Humidesulfovibrio mexicanus: one gene and its partner. Each later gene encodes a partner of the first gene's protein in a complex. Links are inferred from orthologs where the notes say so. Each region holds a gene or a part of one and is shown on either strand. Other genes may lie near its edges. The genes, in order: secA and secY.

Region 1 (8,500 bases):
GTTCATGGATTCCAAGGCCTGCTGGGCCATCGGGCAGATTCGCGACGTGCCCTGGGGGGCGCAGACCCAGGCTGTGCTGGTGCTCAAGGTGGACGGCGGCAAGGCCGCGCTTGCGGCGGAGATGGCCCGGCTGGAGGCCGCGCTGGCGCCTGCCGCGCCCCTGTGCCTGTTCAAGGGACTGGGGCCGAAGGAGGAGGAGCCCCTGTGGGAGCTGCGCCGCCTGGTGAGCCCCGCGGGCTTCCGCCTGGGGCCGGACAAGCTGGGCGAGGACGTGGCCGTGCCGCGCGGCAAGACCGCGCAAGCCGTGGAGGGCTTCCAGGCCATCGGCGCGGAGCAGGGCGTGCAGGTGGCCTGCTACGGACACCTGGGCGACGGCAACATCCACGTGAACATCTTCTATGATGCGGCCGATGAGGGCCAGCGCCAGCGCGCCCAGGCCAGCAAGGAGGCCGTGTTCCGGCTCACCCTGTCCCTGGGCGGCACCCTTTCCGGGGAACACGGCACCGGCATCACCAAGGGGCCGTACGTGCAGTGGCAGCTGGGCGAGGAGGAGCGCCGCCTCATGGCGGGCATCAAGCAGGTGTTCGACCCGAGCGGCATCCTGAACCCCGGCAAGGGGTGGTCATAAATGCCCGACAAGAAGCCCGGCGACACGCCCGGCGACGCCGCTGTCGAGAAGCCCGGCGAGCTGTCCGGCCAGGAGGCCGCCAGCGCGGTCCCGCAGCGCCAGCCGTCCTGCGTGCTCTGCGGCTGCTGCCTGGAGGGCTGCCCGCTGTTCGCCGCCACCGGGCGCGAGGAGCTGTCCCCGCGCGCCAAGGCCTTGCTCGCCGGGCCGAGCAAGTTCGCCGCCCTGCCCGAGGGCGGGCTGCCCGAGGCCGACGTGGCCGCGCTCTGTTCCCTGTGCCTGGCCTGCGGCCGCTGCGAAAAGCTGTGCCCGCAAGGCGTTGCGGTGCCCGCCCTTGTGGCGGCCCTGCGCGCCGCGCACCCGGATTTTCGCCAGTGGCTCTGGAAGCAGTGGATCACCCGCCTGGCGCCGTTTTGGGGACTTGCTGGCGCGGGCGCCGCGCTTGCGCCCGATGCCCTTGTTCCGGAGCGGCTGGGGCTTGCGCTCAAGGGGCTTCGCGGGCTTCGGCCCGGCGCGGGACTCTCGCCCTGGCTCAGCATCACCCATTTCCCCGTGGACGCCTGCCGCCAGCGCACAGGGGGCAGGCCCGTGGCCGTGTTCGACGGCTGCGTGGGCGGCGGACCGCGAAGGGCCTGGGCCGAAACGACGCGGTTTCTGTTGCGTGGGCTGGACAGTGCGCCCGTGGCGGCGCGTTTTTCCTGCTGCGGGTCCACCCTGGGCGCGGCCGGCTTGCCGCAGGAGCAGGCCGAGGTGCGTCGGGCCAATGTCGCGGCCTGGCGCGAGGCCGGGCGGCCGCTGGTCGTGGCCTATTGCGCCACCTGCCGCAAAGGGCTGGTGGACTATGTCGGCGCGGGCGGCGACATTTTTTCCGATGCGGGCGAGGAGGCGCTGTGGCGGGCCTCGGTGCTGCCGCTTTCGGCCCTGCTTGCGGGCGCGCGGGGCAAGGCCGGGCGCGGCGCGCCCGCCGTGGTGGGCTACCATCGCCCCTGCCACGCGGATGTGCGCGACGGACTGGGCGATGCGGACCATGCGCTTCTGTCCGGGCTGCTGGGCGCACGGCTGCGCACTCCGGCCAAGGGCGGCTGCTGCGGTTTTGGCGGCATCATGCAGCTTTCCGCGCCGCAGCTTTCCGGTGCCGTGGGCCGCGCCTGCTGGGACACGCTTGACGGTGCGCTTGGCTTCACGGCCGCGCCGGAGGCGGTCCCGGCATACGTGCTTACCGGGTGCAGCGCCTGCGTGCTGCAGCTTGCGGCCACGGCCCCGGCAGGGGCCAGGGTGGGGCATTGGCTGGAGATCGTCCGCTGCTCGTGAACCATAGCGCTTGCACCGCCTGGCAAGGAAAATCGAACCCTTGCGCCTTGACGAACGCGCCTGGGGCGTTATCTGCAAGCGGACAATTTGACGCGGCTCGGGAAATATCCGAGAACACCCCTGCCCAGGCCGGGGGACGCCCCCTGCGCCAGGACCGCGGTCCCGCCGCTTCGCGGGGCGCCATGACGACGAAATCCGCTGTCGGCCGCACGGCCCCCAGCCCGAGGAGTATCTGCCCATGTTCAGCTCCATCCTGAAAAAGATCATCGGCTCCAGCAACGAGCGCTACCTCAAGAAGCTTCAGCCCACGGTGGCCGCCATCGCCTCGTTTGAGCCCAAGATGCAGGAGCTTTCCGACGCCGACTTCCCGGCCAGGATCGCCGCATGGAAGGAGGAGGTGGCGGGCGGCCGCAGCCTGGATGATCTGCTGCCCGAGTGCTTCGCCCTGGTGCGCGAGGCCGGGCGGCGCGTGCTGGGGATGCGCCACTACGACGTGCAGATGGTGGGCGGCATGGTTCTGCACCACGGCCGCATCGCCGAGATGAAGACCGGCGAGGGCAAGACCCTTGTGGCCACGCTGCCTGTGGTGCTGAACGCGCTTTCCGGCAAGGGCGTGCACCTGGTGACGGTGAACGACTACCTGGCCAAGCGCGACGCGGCCTGGATGGGCAAGCTGTACAATTTTCTGGGGCTGTCCGTGGGCGTCATCGTGCACGGCCTCAACGACGAAGAACGCCAGGCCGCCTACGGTTCGGACATCACCTACGGCACCAACAACGAGTTCGGCTTCGACTACCTGCGCGACAACATGAAGTTCTACAAGGAGTCGCTGGTGCAGCGGCCCCTGAACTACGCCATCGTGGACGAGGTGGACTCCATCCTCATCGACGAGGCGCGCACCCCGCTCATCATCAGCGGCGCGGCCGAGGAGAGCACCCAGCTCTATCGCAAGGTGGACGCCATCATCCCCATGCTGGTGAAGGGCGAGAAGGCCAAGGAGGAGGGCGAGGAGCCCAGCGGCGACTTCACCGTGGACGAGAAGGGCCGCACCGTGGCCTTGACCGAGCGCGGCGTGGCCAAGGCCGAGAAGCTGCTTGGCGTGGAGAACCTCTACGATCCCGCCAACGCGACCCTGCAGCACCACGTCATGCAGGGCTTGAAGGCGCACCAGCTGTACCGCCGCGACGTGGAGTACATCGTCAAGGACGGGCAGGTGGTCATCGTGGACGAGTTCACCGGGCGGCTCATGCCCGGCCGCCGCTTCTCCGACGGCCTGCACCAGGCCCTGGAGGCCAAGGAGCATGTGAAGGTGGAGGCCGAGAACCAGACGCTGGCCTCCATCACCTTCCAGAACTATTTCCGCATGTACGAGAAGCTCTCCGGCATGACCGGCACCGCCGACACCGAGGCCGTGGAATTCAAGGAGATCTACAACCTCGACGTGACCGTGATTCCCACCAACCGGCCCATGGTGCGCATCGACAACCCGGACATGATCTTCAAGACCCAGAAGGAGAAGTACCACGCCATCGCCGAGGAGATCGCCGACTGCCACAAGCGCGGCCAGCCCGTGCTGGTGGGCACGGTCTCCATCGAGAAGAGCGAACTGGTGTCCGAGATGCTGAAAAAGCGCGGCGTGCCCCACAACGTGCTGAACGCCAAACAGCACGAGCTGGAGGCCCAGATAGTGGCCGAGGCCGGACACGCGGGCCGGGTCACCATCGCCACCAACATGGCCGGCCGCGGCACGGACATCGTGCTGGGCGAGGGCGTCAAGGAGCTTGGCGGCCTGCACATCCTGGGCACGGAACGCCACGAGTCCCGGCGCATCGACAACCAGTTGCGCGGCCGCTCCGGCCGCCAGGGCGATCCGGGCAGCTCGCGCTTCTACCTGGCGTTGGACGACGACCTTATGCGGCTTTTCGGCAGCGACCGCATCGCGGGCCTGATGAACACGCTCGGCCTGGAGGATGGCGAGGCCATCGAGAACCGCATGGTCAGCCGCGCCATAGAGGGCTCGCAAAAGCGCGTGGAGGCCCACAACTTCGAGATCAGAAAGCAGCTGCTCGACTACGACAACGTCATGAACCAGCAGCGCGAGGTCATCTACGCCCGCCGCCGTGAGATCATGTACGCCGAGACCCTGGACGGCATCGTGGACGAGTACGTGGCCGAGCTGCTGGACGACATCTACGCGCCCGTGGAGCACCTGAAGGGCGAGCCCGACGAGGAGACCGCGGGCATCGTCGCCTCCCGCCTGGACGAGGTCTTCGACCTCTCCCGCTACCCGGATTTCGCCGCCGCCCTGCCTTCCCGCGAGCAGGCCGAGGAGTGGATAGCCGAGAGCCTGAAGGCGCTGGAGAACGCCGCTCCGGACAGCTACCAGGAAATCTTGCGCTACTTCAGCCTGGAGACCCTTGACCGCAACTGGAAGGACCATCTGCTCAGCATGGATCACCTGCGCGACGGCATCGGCCTGCGCGGCTACGGCCAGAAGGATCCCAAGCAGGAATACAAGCGCGAGGGCTTCGAGCTCTTCCGCGCCATGCTCTACACCATCGCCGAGAAGTCCATGAGCCTCATCTGCCGCCTGCGCATCCAGAAGGAGGTGCGCGAGGAGGAGTTCCAGCACAAGGAGGACGCCGGCGAGGTGGAGTACAAGGGCTCGCCATCCTCGGAGCCTGCGGAGGCCAGGAAGCCGCAGCCCGTCAAGCGTTCGGCCAAGGTGGGCCGGAACGATCCCTGCTCCTGCGGGTCGGGCAAGAAGTTCAAGAATTGCTGCGGCAAGTAGCGGACCGGGTATCGGCGGCGCCAATGCGGTATTGCGCTGCGTGATGCTCGTGTGCTAGGGCCCAAGCGGCGAAGCGGCCGGTCGTCCCGACGCGGCGACGCCTGGGGGCGTGACTGTCCGTCCGCCCCTGCCGGGAGTGCGCAATGACAAAAGTGCTCATCGTCGAGGACAGCCCTTCCTTTGCGGAAATGCTGGCCCGGCGGGTGCGGCTCGAACTGGGCTTCGAGGTCCATGTGGCCCATTGCCTCACCGAGGCTGTGGAAAGCATTGGCCAGGAGAACGAGTATCTGGCCGCCCTGGTGGACCTGCGCCTGCCAGACGCCCCGGACGGGCAATCCGTGGAGCTCGCCCTCGCCTATTCCATTCCCGCCATCGTCTTCACCGCCGACCTTTCCGACGCCATGCAGGAGAATTTCTGGAGCCGCCACATAGTGGACTATGTGCTCAAGGACGGACCGGAGAATGTGGACTACGTCGTGCGGCTGCTGGGGCGGCTGCACCGCAATCCGCAGACCAAGGTCCTGGTGGTGGATGATTCGCGCAGCTATCGGCAGGCCGTGCTCCGGCTCTTGGCCGCCCACCGCTACCACGTGCTGGAGGCCGCGAGCGGCGAGGAGGCCCTGGCCGTGCTGGCCGAACATCCGGACTTGAAGCTGGCCCTGGTGGACTACAGTATGCCGGGCATGGACGGCTTCGCCCTGGTCCGCGAAATGCGCCGCCGCTCCGGCAAGGACAAGTTGGCCATCATCGGCGTCTCCGCCGTGGGCGGGGCCAGGCTTTCCGCCCGGTTCATCAAGAGCGGCGCCAACGACTACCTGAACAAGCCCTTCCTGGCCGAGGAATTCTACACGCGCATCACCCAGAACCTGGAGATGCTCGACCACATCGCCCAGGTGCGCTACATGGCCGAGCGGGACTTTTTGACCCGCGTGTTCAACCGGCGCTATTTCTTCTCCGCCGGGGGGCAGCTGCACGCGCTTTTGACCCGGCGCAGCCAGCCCGCCACCGTGGCCATGCTCGACATCGACAATTTCAAGGCCATCAACGACACCTACGGCCACGAGGCAGGCGACGCCGTGCTTAAGCACATGGCCCAGTTGCTGGTTTCCCGCTTCCGCGCGTCGGACATTGTGGCCCGCATCGGCGGCGAGGAGTTCTGCGTTCTGGCCTCGGACATGCGCGCCGACCAGGCCCGCCTGCTGTTCGAGGAATTGCGCACGGCCATCGCCGAGACGCCCGTGGACTTCGACGGCCAGCCCATCGCCTATACCGTGAGCATCGGTCTGTGCTGCGCGCTGGGCCTGAGCCTTGACGACATGCTGCGCGAGGCCGACCGGATGCTGTACCGCTCCAAGGCCGTCGGCCGCAACAGCGTCACCCTTTTCGAACCCGCCGCCTTCGACGGCTGCTCCCCGGCCCTTTAAACCCGTCCCGGCCTGTGCTAGGGCTGTTCGTGCGCGGCGGGCTCCACCCGCTCGCGACGCTTTTTCGCGAGGTGCGCCCATGAGCATTGAACCCAAAGGTTTCCAGTTCGCCGTTGCCGCGGCCGGGTTCAAGCGGCCCGACCGCAACGACCTGGGGCTCGTGCTGAGCCTTGGCCCGGCCTCCGCCGCCGGGGTGTTCACCACAAATCGCTTCCAGGCCGCGCCCGTGCTGGTGTGCAAGGAACTGCTCGGCGCGCGGCCCCTGGCCCGCGCCCTGGTGGTGAACTCCGGCCAGGCCAACGCCTGCACCGGGGAGGAAGGACTCGCCAACTGCCGCGCCACCCTCGAAATGGTCGCCAAGGCGGTCGGAATCGGGGCCGGGGACGTGCTCCCCACCTCCACCGGGGTCATTGGCGCGCAGCTCAAGATGGACAAGTGGGCGGCCGCCGCGCCGCAGCTGGCCGCAAGCTTGGGCACGGCCACGGCCATGGACGTGGCCAAGGCCATGATGACCACGGACACCTTTCCCAAGCTCGTGGCCAAGACCCTCTCCCTGCCCGCTGGCGAGGTGCGCGTGCTGGGCATGTGCAAGGGCGCGGGCATGATCAGCCCCACCATGGCCACCATGCTGGGCTTCATCCTCTGCGACGCCGACGTGGACCCCGCGGACTGGCAGGCCATCCTGCGCCACGCGGCCGACCGCTCCTTCAACGCGCTTACCGTGGACGGCGACACCAGCACCAACGACACCGTGTTGGGGCTGGCCAACGGCGCCTCCCGCGTGGCCGTGCGCGACGCCAAGGGCCTCAAGGCCCTGCGGGAATGCGTCACCGAGCTTTGCCAGGAGCTGTCCTACCGCATCGTGCAGGACGCCGAGGGCGGCACCAAGGTGGCGCACATCACGGTCGCCGGGGCCAAAAGCGCCGCCCAGGCGGAAATGGCCGCCCGCGCCATCGGCACTTCGCCCCTGGTCAAGACGGCGCTCTTCGGCTGCGACCCCAACTGGGGGCGCATCGTGGCGGCCCTGGGGCGCAGCGGGGCGGACTTCGACCCCGATGCTGTGGAGCTCAGAATCGGCGGCATCCTGGTGTTCGAGAAGGGGCAGCCCGCGCCCGTGGACCTGGACGCGCTGCTCGCGCCCATCATGCGGCACCAGGATGTGGAGATATCCCTCGATCTCAAGGCCGGGCGGGGCCGCTTCACGCTCCTGGCCTCGGACTTGACCAAGCGCTACATCGAGATCAACGCCGATTACCGGACCTAGGCCCCCGGACCTTTTCGACGCCGCTGCTCCGGGAAGCTATTTGGGCCCGGACTGCGGCGTTGTTTCCCAGCCCGGAACGCCTCCGCCAGCGGCGGCGTCCCTAACACCCCGCAAGGCGCATCCCCGGAGGCCTATCCCCCATGTCACGACTCGACTCCCGCTCCAGGCTCACACGCATAGTGGACTTTCTCAACGAATGCGGAATGCTGCGCCGTACGCCGCGCAGCGGCTACCAGTTTCTGGGCACCGGGCAGGAGAACGTCGCCGAGCACTCCTTCCGCACGGCGGTCATCGGCTTCGTGCTGGCGCACATGGCCGGGGCCAACAAGGAGCGCACGGCCCTTCTGTGCCTGTTCCACGATCTGCACGAGGCGCGCACCGGCGACTTCAATTACGTGAACCGCATCTACAACACCAGCACGCGCACCAAGGCCCTGGAACATTGCCTGTCCGGCACGGGGCTTGAGGGCGAGCTTCTGCCCATGTGGGAGGAGCTGGAGGAGACGGCCAGCCTTGAGGCCAGGCTGGCGCAGGACGCCGACCAGCTGGACCTGATGCTGAATCTGAAGGAGCAGAGCGACCTGGGCAACAGGTATGCGGACAAGTGGCTTGCCGCGGCCAGGGAGCGCCTGCGCACGCCGCAAGGCCAGGAACTGGCCGGGACCATCATGGAGACGGACCACACCGACTGGTGGTTTCTGGGCCCGGACCAGAGCTGGTGGGAGCGCAAGAACGGCGCGCGCAAGGCTGCGGCCGGAGGCGGCGCGAAAGCGGGCCAGGGCGGCCCGCGCGACGGGGAATAGCAGGCTGCTGGCGGCACAACCGCGCGCATGATCCCGATTTGTTTAAAATGCTTTGCCCGCCAAGGCCACGGCTTGCCTGCCTGTTTCGGCTGTGGTAGGCATAAGGGATTGGACATGCTCAACCTGGATTTGGCCGGGGTTTCAGTACGGCCGTGTCGCGGCGTGGCCGTTTTTTGAGCCCGCCAGAAGGAGACGCCAGCACCATGATCGAGGCGCGACGCCCGCAGATGCCGCCAATCGCCCGCCTGGGCGACGCCTTCCTGCGCCTGCTGGGCGAGATGG
Region 2 (8,254 bases), on another replicon or contig:
TCCCGGCTGCGACGTTGACGCCCTCGTGGTCGGCAATGTGATGGTGAACGAGGGTCCGTCCTGGAAGCGCATCATGCCCCGTGCAATGGGCCGCGCCTACCGGATCCACAAGCGCACCAGCCACATAACCGTCATCGTTAAGGAAAAGTAGGGGGGCGCCATGGGTCAGAAAGTACATCCGGTCGGATTCCGCCTGGGCTACAATAAGAACTGGCTCTCCCGCTGGTTCAGCAAGAAGGACTATCCCGCCTTCATGCTTCAGGACGACCAGCTGCGGAAATACGTCAAGAAGAAGCTGTACCACGCCGGTCTCGCCAAGATCGAGATCGAGCGCGCCGGCGGAAAAGTGCGCCTGGTGCTGCACACTGCCCGCCCGGGCATTGTCATTGGCCGCAAGGGCGCTGAGATTGAAAAGCTGCGTGAAGACCTGAAGAAGGAATTCGGCTGTGACATCACCATTGAGGTGAATGAGATCCGCCGTCCCGAGGTCGAGGCCCAGCTGGTCGCCGAGAGCATCGCCACCCAGCTTGAGCGTCGCGTCGCCTTCCGTCGCGCCATGAAGCGCACCGTCGCCCTGTCCCGCAAGTTCGGGGCCGAGGGCATCAAGGTCGCGTGCGCAGGCCGACTGGCTGGCGCTGAAATCGCCCGCTCCGAATGGTACCGCGATGGCCGCGTGCCCCTGCATACGCTCCGCGCCGACATCGACTTCGGCTACGCCATGGCCAAGACCACCTATGGTGTCATTGGCGTGCGGGTGTGGATCTTCAAGGGTGAGATACTCGACGAGGTAGGTAAGTAATGCTCGCGCCAAAGAAACTGAAATTCCGGAAGAAGCAGAAGGGCCGGATCAAGGGGCCTGCCGTCAAGGGCAGCACCATCGCCTTTGGCGACGTCGCCTTGAAGACCTTGGAGCCCGGTAAGATCTCGAGCCAGCAGATCGAGGCCGCCCGTATCGCCATCATGCGCCACATCAAGCGCGGCGGTAAGGTCTGGATCCGCATGTTCCCGGATTATCCGGTGACCAAGAAGCCCGCTGAAACCCGCATGGGCTCCGGCAAGGGCGCTCCCGAAGGTTGGGCCGCTCCGGTCCGCGCCGGGCGCATTCTGTATGAAGTGAAGGGCGTGGATCTGGAAGTGGCCAAGACGGCTCTCACTCGCGCCATGCACAAGCTGCCCGTGAAGACCGTCATCGTGGTCAAGGAGGTTGCGGAATAATGAACACCAAAGACATCCGCGCCCTGGACGCCGCCGAGCTGTCCGCCAAGCTGGTCGAGTTCCGCAAGGAGCTCTTCAACCTGCGCTTTCAGCACGCCACCGCGCAGCTGGAGAACACGCAGCGCATACCCGCTGTGAAGAAAGTCATCGCGCGCATCCTGACCGTTCAGCGTCAGCGCGAACTGGGAGCATAAGCCAATGGCCGAAACCACTCACGAAAGCAACCGGCGCACCCTGACCGGGGTTGTGGTGAGCGACAAGGGCGACAAGACCATCGTGGTCTCAGTTGCCACCCTTGTGAAGCACCCCCTGTTCAAGAAGTACATTCGCCGCCGCAAGAAGTTTATGGCCCATGACCCGAACAACGACTGCGGCATTGGCGATACCGTGACCATTGTCGAGCATCGCCCCATGAGCGCGCGCAAGCGTTGGCATCTGTCGAAAATCGTTGAAAAAGCGGTGTAGGTGCAGCCATGATCCAGAGTGAAACCAATCTTGATGTCGCCGACAACTCCGGCGCCAAGCTTGTGTCCTGCATCAAGGTGCTGGGCGGAAGCAAGCGTCGCTACGCTTCGGTGGGCGACATCATCGTCGTGTCCGTGAAGGACGCCATGCCCCATTCCAAGGTGAAGAAGGGCGCCGTGATGAAGGCCGTTGTGGTGCGCACCAAGAAGGAAGTGGGCCGTCCCGATGGCTCCTTCATCAAGTTCGACAACAACTCCGCCGTTCTTTTGAACAACGCCAACGAGCCTCTGGGGACCCGCATTTTCGGCCCCGTGGCGCGCGAGCTGCGTCTGAAGAACTTCATGAAGATCGTCTCCCTGGCCCCGGAAGTGCTGTAGCTTCCGGTATTGGGACGAAAGGATAGCATCATGAACTGCAAGATTCGCAAAGACGACAAGGTGATGATCCTTGCCGGCAAGGACAAGGGGAAGATCGGCAAGGTGCTGAAGATCCTTCGCAAGAAGGACAAGGTCCTTGTCGAAGGCGCCAACAAGGTCAGCCGCCACACCAAGGCCAACCCCTACGCCAACCAGCCTGGCGGAATCATCGAGAAGGAAGCCCCGGTGCATGTGTCAAACGTCGCCGTGGTCTGCAACGCCTGCGCCAAGCCCACCCGTGTCGGTTACAGGGTGAACGAGGACGGCAAGAAGGTTCGCTTCTGCAAGAAGTGCAACGAAACCATCCAGTAGGTGTGCGCCATGAGACGGCTTGAAAAAGTGTACAACGAGCGCGTTGCGCCCGAACTGAAGAAACAGTTCGGCTACAAGAGCAGCATGGAGATCCCTCGCGTTGAGAAGATCTCCCTGAACATCGGCCTTGGCGAAGCCAGCCAGAATTCCAAGCTGATCGACGAAGCCGTCGTTGAGTTGACGAAACTCTCCGGTCAGAAGGCTGTGGTCACACGGGCCAAAAAGTCCATCGCCGCCTTCAAGCTTCGTGAGGGACAGCCTGTTGGCTGCCGCGTGACCCTGCGCGGCGACAGCATGTGGGACTTCTACGACAAGCTGGTGTCCTTCGCCCTGCCTCGCGTCCGCGACTTCCGCGGCGTGCCTGACCGTGGCTTTGACGGTCGCGGCAACTTCACCATGGGCATCAAGGAGCACACGATCTTCTTTGAACTGGAGATCGACAAGGTGGAGATGACCAAGGGCATGAACATCACTATCTCCACCACCGCGAAGACGGACAAGGAAGGCAAGCTTCTGCTCGACCTCCTTGGCATGCCTTTCAAAAAATAGGAGGAAACCGGTTTGGCCAGGACGAGTCTCAGGGTGAAAGCCCAACGCAAGCCGAAGTTCAAGGTCCGGGCGTACAATCGTTGCCCCATCTGCGGCCGCTCCAGGGCGTATTTGCGCAAGTACGGCTGTTGCCGCATCTGTTTCCGCAACAAGTCCCTGGCTGGCGAACTCCCCGGCGTGCGCAAAGCCAGCTGGTAAGTCTCAAGGAGAGCTGACTATGTCTGTCGTTGATCCCATTGCCGACATGCTCGCGCGCATTCGGAACGCCCACGGGGCCTTCCACTCCACCGTGGAGATGCCCGGGTCCAAGATGAAGGCCGCCATTGCCGAGATTCTGAAGACCGAAGGCTACATCACCGATTGCGCGAGCGCTGATGGCTCGCTTAAGCTGACCCTCAAGTACGCCGCTGGCAAATCCGCCATCTGCGGACTGAAGAAAATCAGCACCCCGGGACGCCGCGTGTACGTTGGCGTCGAGGATATTCCCCAGGTCCAGAACGGCCTGGGAATCTGCATTCTGTCCACCTCCCGCGGCCTGCTCGCGGGCGGGCAGGCGGCTGCCGAGAAGATCGGCGGCGAACTTCTGTGTGAAATCTGGTAAAAGAGGTCCGTCATGTCTCGAATCGGGAAAAAACCTGTTCCCATCCCTGCCGGGGTGGAGGTGAAAGTCGGCGCTGAAGCCGTGCAGATCAAGGGCCCCAAGGGCGCCTTGTCCACCCCCGTGCACCCGAGCGTCACCTATACCGTCGAGGGCGCCGAGGTCGTGGTGAGCCGTGTAGACGACTCCCGCGTGGCCTGCAGCCAGCATGGTCTGCGCCGCACCCTTCTCGCCAACTGCATCGAAGGCGTCACCAAGGGGTTCCAAAAGACCCTCGAGGTCATCGGCGTTGGCTACAAAGTCGCCGTCCAGGGGAAGAAGGTGGTGCTCACCGTCGGCTTCTCGCACCCGGTGGAGTTTCCGTTGCCGCAGGGCATCGATGCCGCCGTTGACGGCGTGAAGCTCAACTTGTCCGGCATTGACAAGCAGCTTCTGGGCGAAGTGGCCGCGCAGATCCGCCGCGTGCGTCCGCCCGAACCGTACAAGGGCAAGGGCATCAAGTACGCGGAAGAACACATCAGGCGCAAGGCCGGCAAGTCCGGTTCCAAAAAATAGCGGAGTGCGGCAATGAAGATGACCAAAGAACAAGCGCGGGCTCGCAGAAAGCTGCGCATCCGCAAGAAGGTGACCGGCACCGGGCTGAAGCCCCGGCTCGTGGTTTTCCGCTCCAATGTGCACATATACGCTCAGCTCGTCGACGACGAGAGCGGAGTCACTCTGGCCAGTTCTTCCACCCTCGTGTTGACCCGTGCGGGCCAGGCTGTGCACGCCAACCGGGAGGGCGCTGCCAGCGTCGGCAAGGACATTGCCGAAAAAGCCAAGGCCAAGAACATCGAGGCCGTGGTTTTTGACCGCAACGGCTACATCTATCACGGCCGAATCAAGGCCCTTGCCGATGGCGCCCGCGAGGGCGGCCTCAAATTCTAGGGTGGGTTGACATGGAACAGAACGATTCCGGATTCATCGAGAAGATCGTGTACCTGAACCGCGTGGCCAAGGTCGTCAAGGGCGGCCGTCGGTTCAGCTTCAGCTGCCTGGTGGTCGTTGGTGACGGCCAGGGCAAGGTGGGCTACGGACTGGGCAAGGCCAATGAGGTCCCCGAGGCCATCCGCAAGGCCACGGACCGCGCCCGCAAGGACATGATCAGCGTTCCCGTCCTTGACGGCACGCTCCCCTATGAAGTCCTTGGCCGTTTCGGCGCCGGGCGCGTCATGCTCAAGCCCGCCAGCCGTGGTACCGGCATCATCGCCGGCGGACCGGTGCGCGCGGTCATGGAGGCCGTGGGTGTCCACGACATCCTGACCAAGGCCATTGGCACCAGCAACCCGCACAACGTGTTGCGCGCCACCATGAGCGGCCTGGCCGAACTGCGCAGCGCCGAGAGCGTTTCCGACGTGCGCGGCAAGACGCTGTCCACCCCAAGGAAGTAGACCCCGCTTCGTCGGGATCATATACGAGGTTCGCCGTGGTTACGATTAAACTCCTCCGCAGCCGCATCGGTTGTTCGCCCGCGCAGCGCAAGACGCTGGACGCCCTGGGCCTCAAGCGCATCCGGCAGGAGAATACGTTTGAGGAAGCCCCCTCTGTGGTGGGCATGATTGAGAAAGTGAAGCACCTTGTTGAGGTGACCAAGTCATGAGACTGCACGAACTGTATCCCTTCCCGGAAGAGTACGCCCAGCGCAAGCGCGTTGGCCGCGGCCCCGGCTCCGGCTCCGGCTGCACCTCCGGTCGCGGCAACAAAGGCCAGAATTCCCGTTCCGGCGGCGGACGCCCGGCCTGGTTCGAAGGCGGCCAGATGCCTCTGGCGCGCCGTTTGCCCAAGCGCGGGTTTAAGAATCCGCACCGCGTGGTGTATGAGGCCATCAACCTGGACCATCTGTTGGCCGCTTTCCCTGGCGCCACGGAGATCACCCTTGAGGCCATTTACGAGCGCGGGCTGTGCAAGTCCGGCGCTCCTCTCAAGGTGCTTTCTCGCGGCGAGGTGCCCGGAAAGATCAGCATCGAGGCGCACCGCTTCAGTGCAGCGGCTGTGGAGAAGATCACCAAGGCGGGCGGAACCGCAAAGGCACTGGAAGGGTAACAAAACGTGGCGCTCTCCGGTGTTGAAAATCTCGCCCGCCTGCCCGAGCTGAAGAAAAAGCTCCTTTGGACCTTCCTTCTTCTGGCCGTGTACCGCCTCGGGATCCATATCCCGGTGCCGGGCGTGGACAGCCATGCCCTGACGGAGTTCTTTGACAGCGCATCGAACACCCTGTTCGGCCTGTTCGACATGTTCTCCGGCGGCGGCTTGAAAAAGCTGTCCATTTTCGCACTGGGCATCATGCCCTACATCTCCGCGTCCATCATCCTCCAGCTCTTGACCGTTGTGAGCCCCGAGCTCAAGCGGCTGAGCAAGGAGGATGGCGCGGAGGGCCGCAAGAAGATCACTCAGTACACGCGTTACGGCACGGTGCTCATCACCTGCATCCAGGGGTTCGGCGTCGCCGTGGGCCTGGAGAGCATGGCCAGCCCTTCGGGGCAATCCCTCGTGCTCTTCGGGGGCTGGGGATTCCGCTTCGTAACCATGGTCACGTTGACCGCGGGCACGGTTTTCCTCATGTGGCTGGGTGAGCAGATGACCCAGAAGGGCATCGGCAACGGCATCTCCATGATCATCTTCGCAGGTATCGTGGCAGGATTGCCTTCGGCGCTGGTGAACACCTTCCGGCTTGTGAGCGCGGGCGAACTCTCGCTCATCATGTTGCTTGTGGTCCTGGTGCTCATGGCGGCGATCCTCGCCTTCATCGTGTTTGTGGAGCGTGGTCAGCGCCGCGTCCCCATCCATTACGCCAAGCGGATGCTTGGCCGAAAGATGGTCGGCGGGCAGACGACGCATCTCCCGCTGCGCATCAATGTTGCAGGTGTCATACCTCCCATTTTCGCATCGAGCATTTTGCTCTTTCCCGCGACTTTGGCGAACTTCTCCAGCGTTGAGTGGCTGCAGAAGGTCTCGGAGCATATGACGCCGACATCAGTAGTCTACAATGTCGCGTTCATCGCGTTGATCCTCTTCTTCGCCTACTTCTATACGGCAATTCTTTTCGATCCCAAAAGCATCGCTGAGAACATACAGAAGCAGGGAGGGTTCATTCCGGGCATCCGTCCGGGCGCGAAGACGCGCGAATACATCGACCGGGTACTGGCCCGCATCACCCTTTGGGGTGGGTTGTACATGTCGCTGATCTGCGTCTTGCCCATGTTGCTCATCAGCCAGTTCAACATCCCCTTCTACTTTGGCGGCACAAGTTTGCTCATCGTGGTCGGTGTGGCAATGGACTTCATGGGCAAAATCGAGTCTTACCTCATCTCCCGCCAGTACGAAGGCCTGATGGGGGGTGGCAAGGCCCGCATCAAGGGCAGGCAGTAGGTGAAGAAAGCGCGTGGCATCTTTCTCAAAAACGAGAAGGAGCTTGGCCTCATGCGAGAGGCCGGTCGCATCGTTTCCGTGATTTTGGATGAAATTGGCAAGGCCGTGAAACCAGGCGTGCCAACAATGCTCTTTGAAGATATTGCTCGCAGGATGTGCGACGAGTTCAAGGTCAAGCCTGCATTTTTGGGCTATCTTGGATTCCCGTTCGCCATCTGCTGCTCGGTGAACGAAGAGATCGTGCATGGTTTCCCCTCCAAGGATCGCATCCTCAAGGAGGGAGATATCGTGAGCATCGACATGGGCGTTGTGTTTCAGGGCTTCCACGGGGATTCCGCAAGGACCTTTCCGGTGGGAGTTGTAAGCCCTGTTGCGCAGCGGCTCATGGACGTTACCCGGGAGTCTCTGGAACTGGGCATTGCCCAGGTGCGCAGCGGGGCGAACCTCTACGACGTTTCCGCCGCCATCCAGCAGCACTGCGAGAAGGCCGGATTCGGGGTGGTGCGGAGATTTGTGGGGCACGGCATTGGCGTGAAGCTCCATGAAAAACCGGAAATCCCGAACTTCGTCCCGTCGGGCCTCTCGGGGGTGACGCTCAAGCCGGGCATGTGCCTGGCCATTGAGCCCATGATCACTGAGGGGAGCTATGATGTTGACATTCTGGAGGATCGCTGGACAGCGGTGACCAAGGACCGAAAGCTGGCCGCCCACTTTGAGCATACAGTGGCGGTGACGCATGACGGCCCGGTCTTGATGACTGTGAGCGATTAGAAAATGCTTGCCTTCTTTTGATAAGGCATATATTTTCCTCCGTCTCAACAATGGTTGTTAACGCTCGGCCTATGGTCAAGCATACTGTGTAGATCGGCGGCTTTACGCAAGACGCCGGAGAAAGTGGAGTAGGGCATGAAAGTACGGCCTTCCGTGAAGAAAATGTGTCCCAAGTGCAAAATCATCCGTCGGCGCGGCGTTTTGCGGGTTATCTGCGAGGATCCCCGGCACAAGCAGCGCCAGGGTTAATCAGAGAGGGGTGCAAGAGTGGCTCGCATTGCTGGCGTTGATCTGCCCAGAAACAAGCGGCTGGATATTGCGCTGACGTACATTTACGGCATTGGCCGGACGACAGCGCTTTCGATCCTTGACTCCGTCGGGATCGATTGGACCAAGAATTCCGATGTCCTCTCCAATGAGGAAGTGAACCTCATTCGTGTGGAGATCGAAACCAACCACAAGGTGGAAGGTGACCTGCGTCGAGACGTGACGCAGAACATCAAGCGCCTTATGGACATTG

Evidence for each region.
Region 2: the proteins of secA (region 1) and secY are in contact, whole or in part, in a crystal structure (PDB 3DIN), measured with the Thermotoga maritima proteins. The link is inferred for Humidesulfovibrio mexicanus from one-to-one orthologs. Residues at the interface, in WP_004082002.1 of Thermotoga maritima: Glu261, Ala262, Arg263, Lys300, Ala301, Arg302, Thr303, Ile304, Ile305, Leu323, Tyr324, Asp325, Pro326, Val329, Ser330, Tyr333, Ile336, Lys340, Phe345, Val349, Glu363, Phe364, Tyr374, Ser375, Gly376, Gly377, Glu393, Ile395, Thr482, Ser483; in WP_004081795.1 of Thermotoga maritima: Glu108, Gly109, Glu110, Glu111, Ala236, Glu237, Arg238, Arg239, Ile240, Thr241, Ile242, Gln243, Tyr244, Ala245, Arg246, Arg247, Val248, Thr249, Gly250, Arg251, Arg252, Val253, Tyr254, Gly256, Ala257, Ser258, Thr259, Tyr260, Leu261, Pro262.

The regions. Positions count from the first base shown.
Region 1 is NZ_FZOC01000004.1:75,255-83,754, reverse strand. Bases 1,791-4,950 are described here. They hold secA (preprotein translocase subunit SecA), read left to right. Parts: upstream 1,791-2,174; coding sequence 2,175-4,727; downstream 4,728-4,950. Other genes in these bases: CHB73_RS09290 (diguanylate cyclase), read left to right, coding at 4,871-4,950; CHB73_RS09300 ((Fe-S)-binding protein), read left to right, coding at 1,791-1,936. Outside these bases: CHB73_RS09305 (FAD-binding oxidoreductase), read left to right, coding at 1-628; more of CHB73_RS09300, read left to right, coding at 629-1,790; more of CHB73_RS09290, read left to right, coding at 4,951-6,151; bifunctional glutamate N-acetyltransferase/amino-acid acetyltransferase ArgJ, read left to right, coding at 6,231-7,415; CHB73_RS09280 (HD domain-containing protein), read left to right, coding at 7,556-8,218; CHB73_RS09275 (MlaE family ABC transporter permease), read left to right, coding at 8,422-8,500. UniProt on the Escherichia coli protein: Required for protein export, interacts with the SecYEG preprotein conducting channel.
Region 2 is NZ_FZOC01000001.1:471,666-479,919, reverse strand. Bases 4,890-7,803 are described here. They hold secY (preprotein translocase subunit SecY), read left to right. Parts: upstream 4,890-5,643; coding sequence 5,644-6,963; downstream 6,964-7,803. Other genes in these bases: map (type I methionyl aminopeptidase), read left to right, coding at 6,964-7,734; rplO (50S ribosomal protein L15), read left to right, coding at 5,191-5,637; rpmD (50S ribosomal protein L30), read left to right, coding at 5,021-5,194; rpsE (30S ribosomal protein S5), read left to right, coding at 4,890-4,985. In the rest of the region: rplV (50S ribosomal protein L22), read left to right, coding at 1-151; rpsC (30S ribosomal protein S3), read left to right, coding at 161-799; rplP (50S ribosomal protein L16), read left to right, coding at 799-1,215; rpmC (50S ribosomal protein L29), read left to right, coding at 1,215-1,409; rpsQ (30S ribosomal protein S17), read left to right, coding at 1,414-1,680; rplN (50S ribosomal protein L14), read left to right, coding at 1,689-2,057; rplX (50S ribosomal protein L24), read left to right, coding at 2,088-2,408; rplE (50S ribosomal protein L5), read left to right, coding at 2,418-2,957; CHB73_RS02240 (type Z 30S ribosomal protein S14), read left to right, coding at 2,970-3,155; rpsH (30S ribosomal protein S8), read left to right, coding at 3,175-3,558; rplF (50S ribosomal protein L6), read left to right, coding at 3,571-4,110; rplR (50S ribosomal protein L18), read left to right, coding at 4,123-4,482; more of rpsE, read left to right, coding at 4,494-4,889; rpmJ (50S ribosomal protein L36), read left to right, coding at 7,870-7,983; rpsM (30S ribosomal protein S13), read left to right, coding at 8,002-8,254. UniProt on the Escherichia coli protein: The central subunit of the protein translocation channel SecYEG. Consists of two halves formed by TMs 1-5 and 6-10.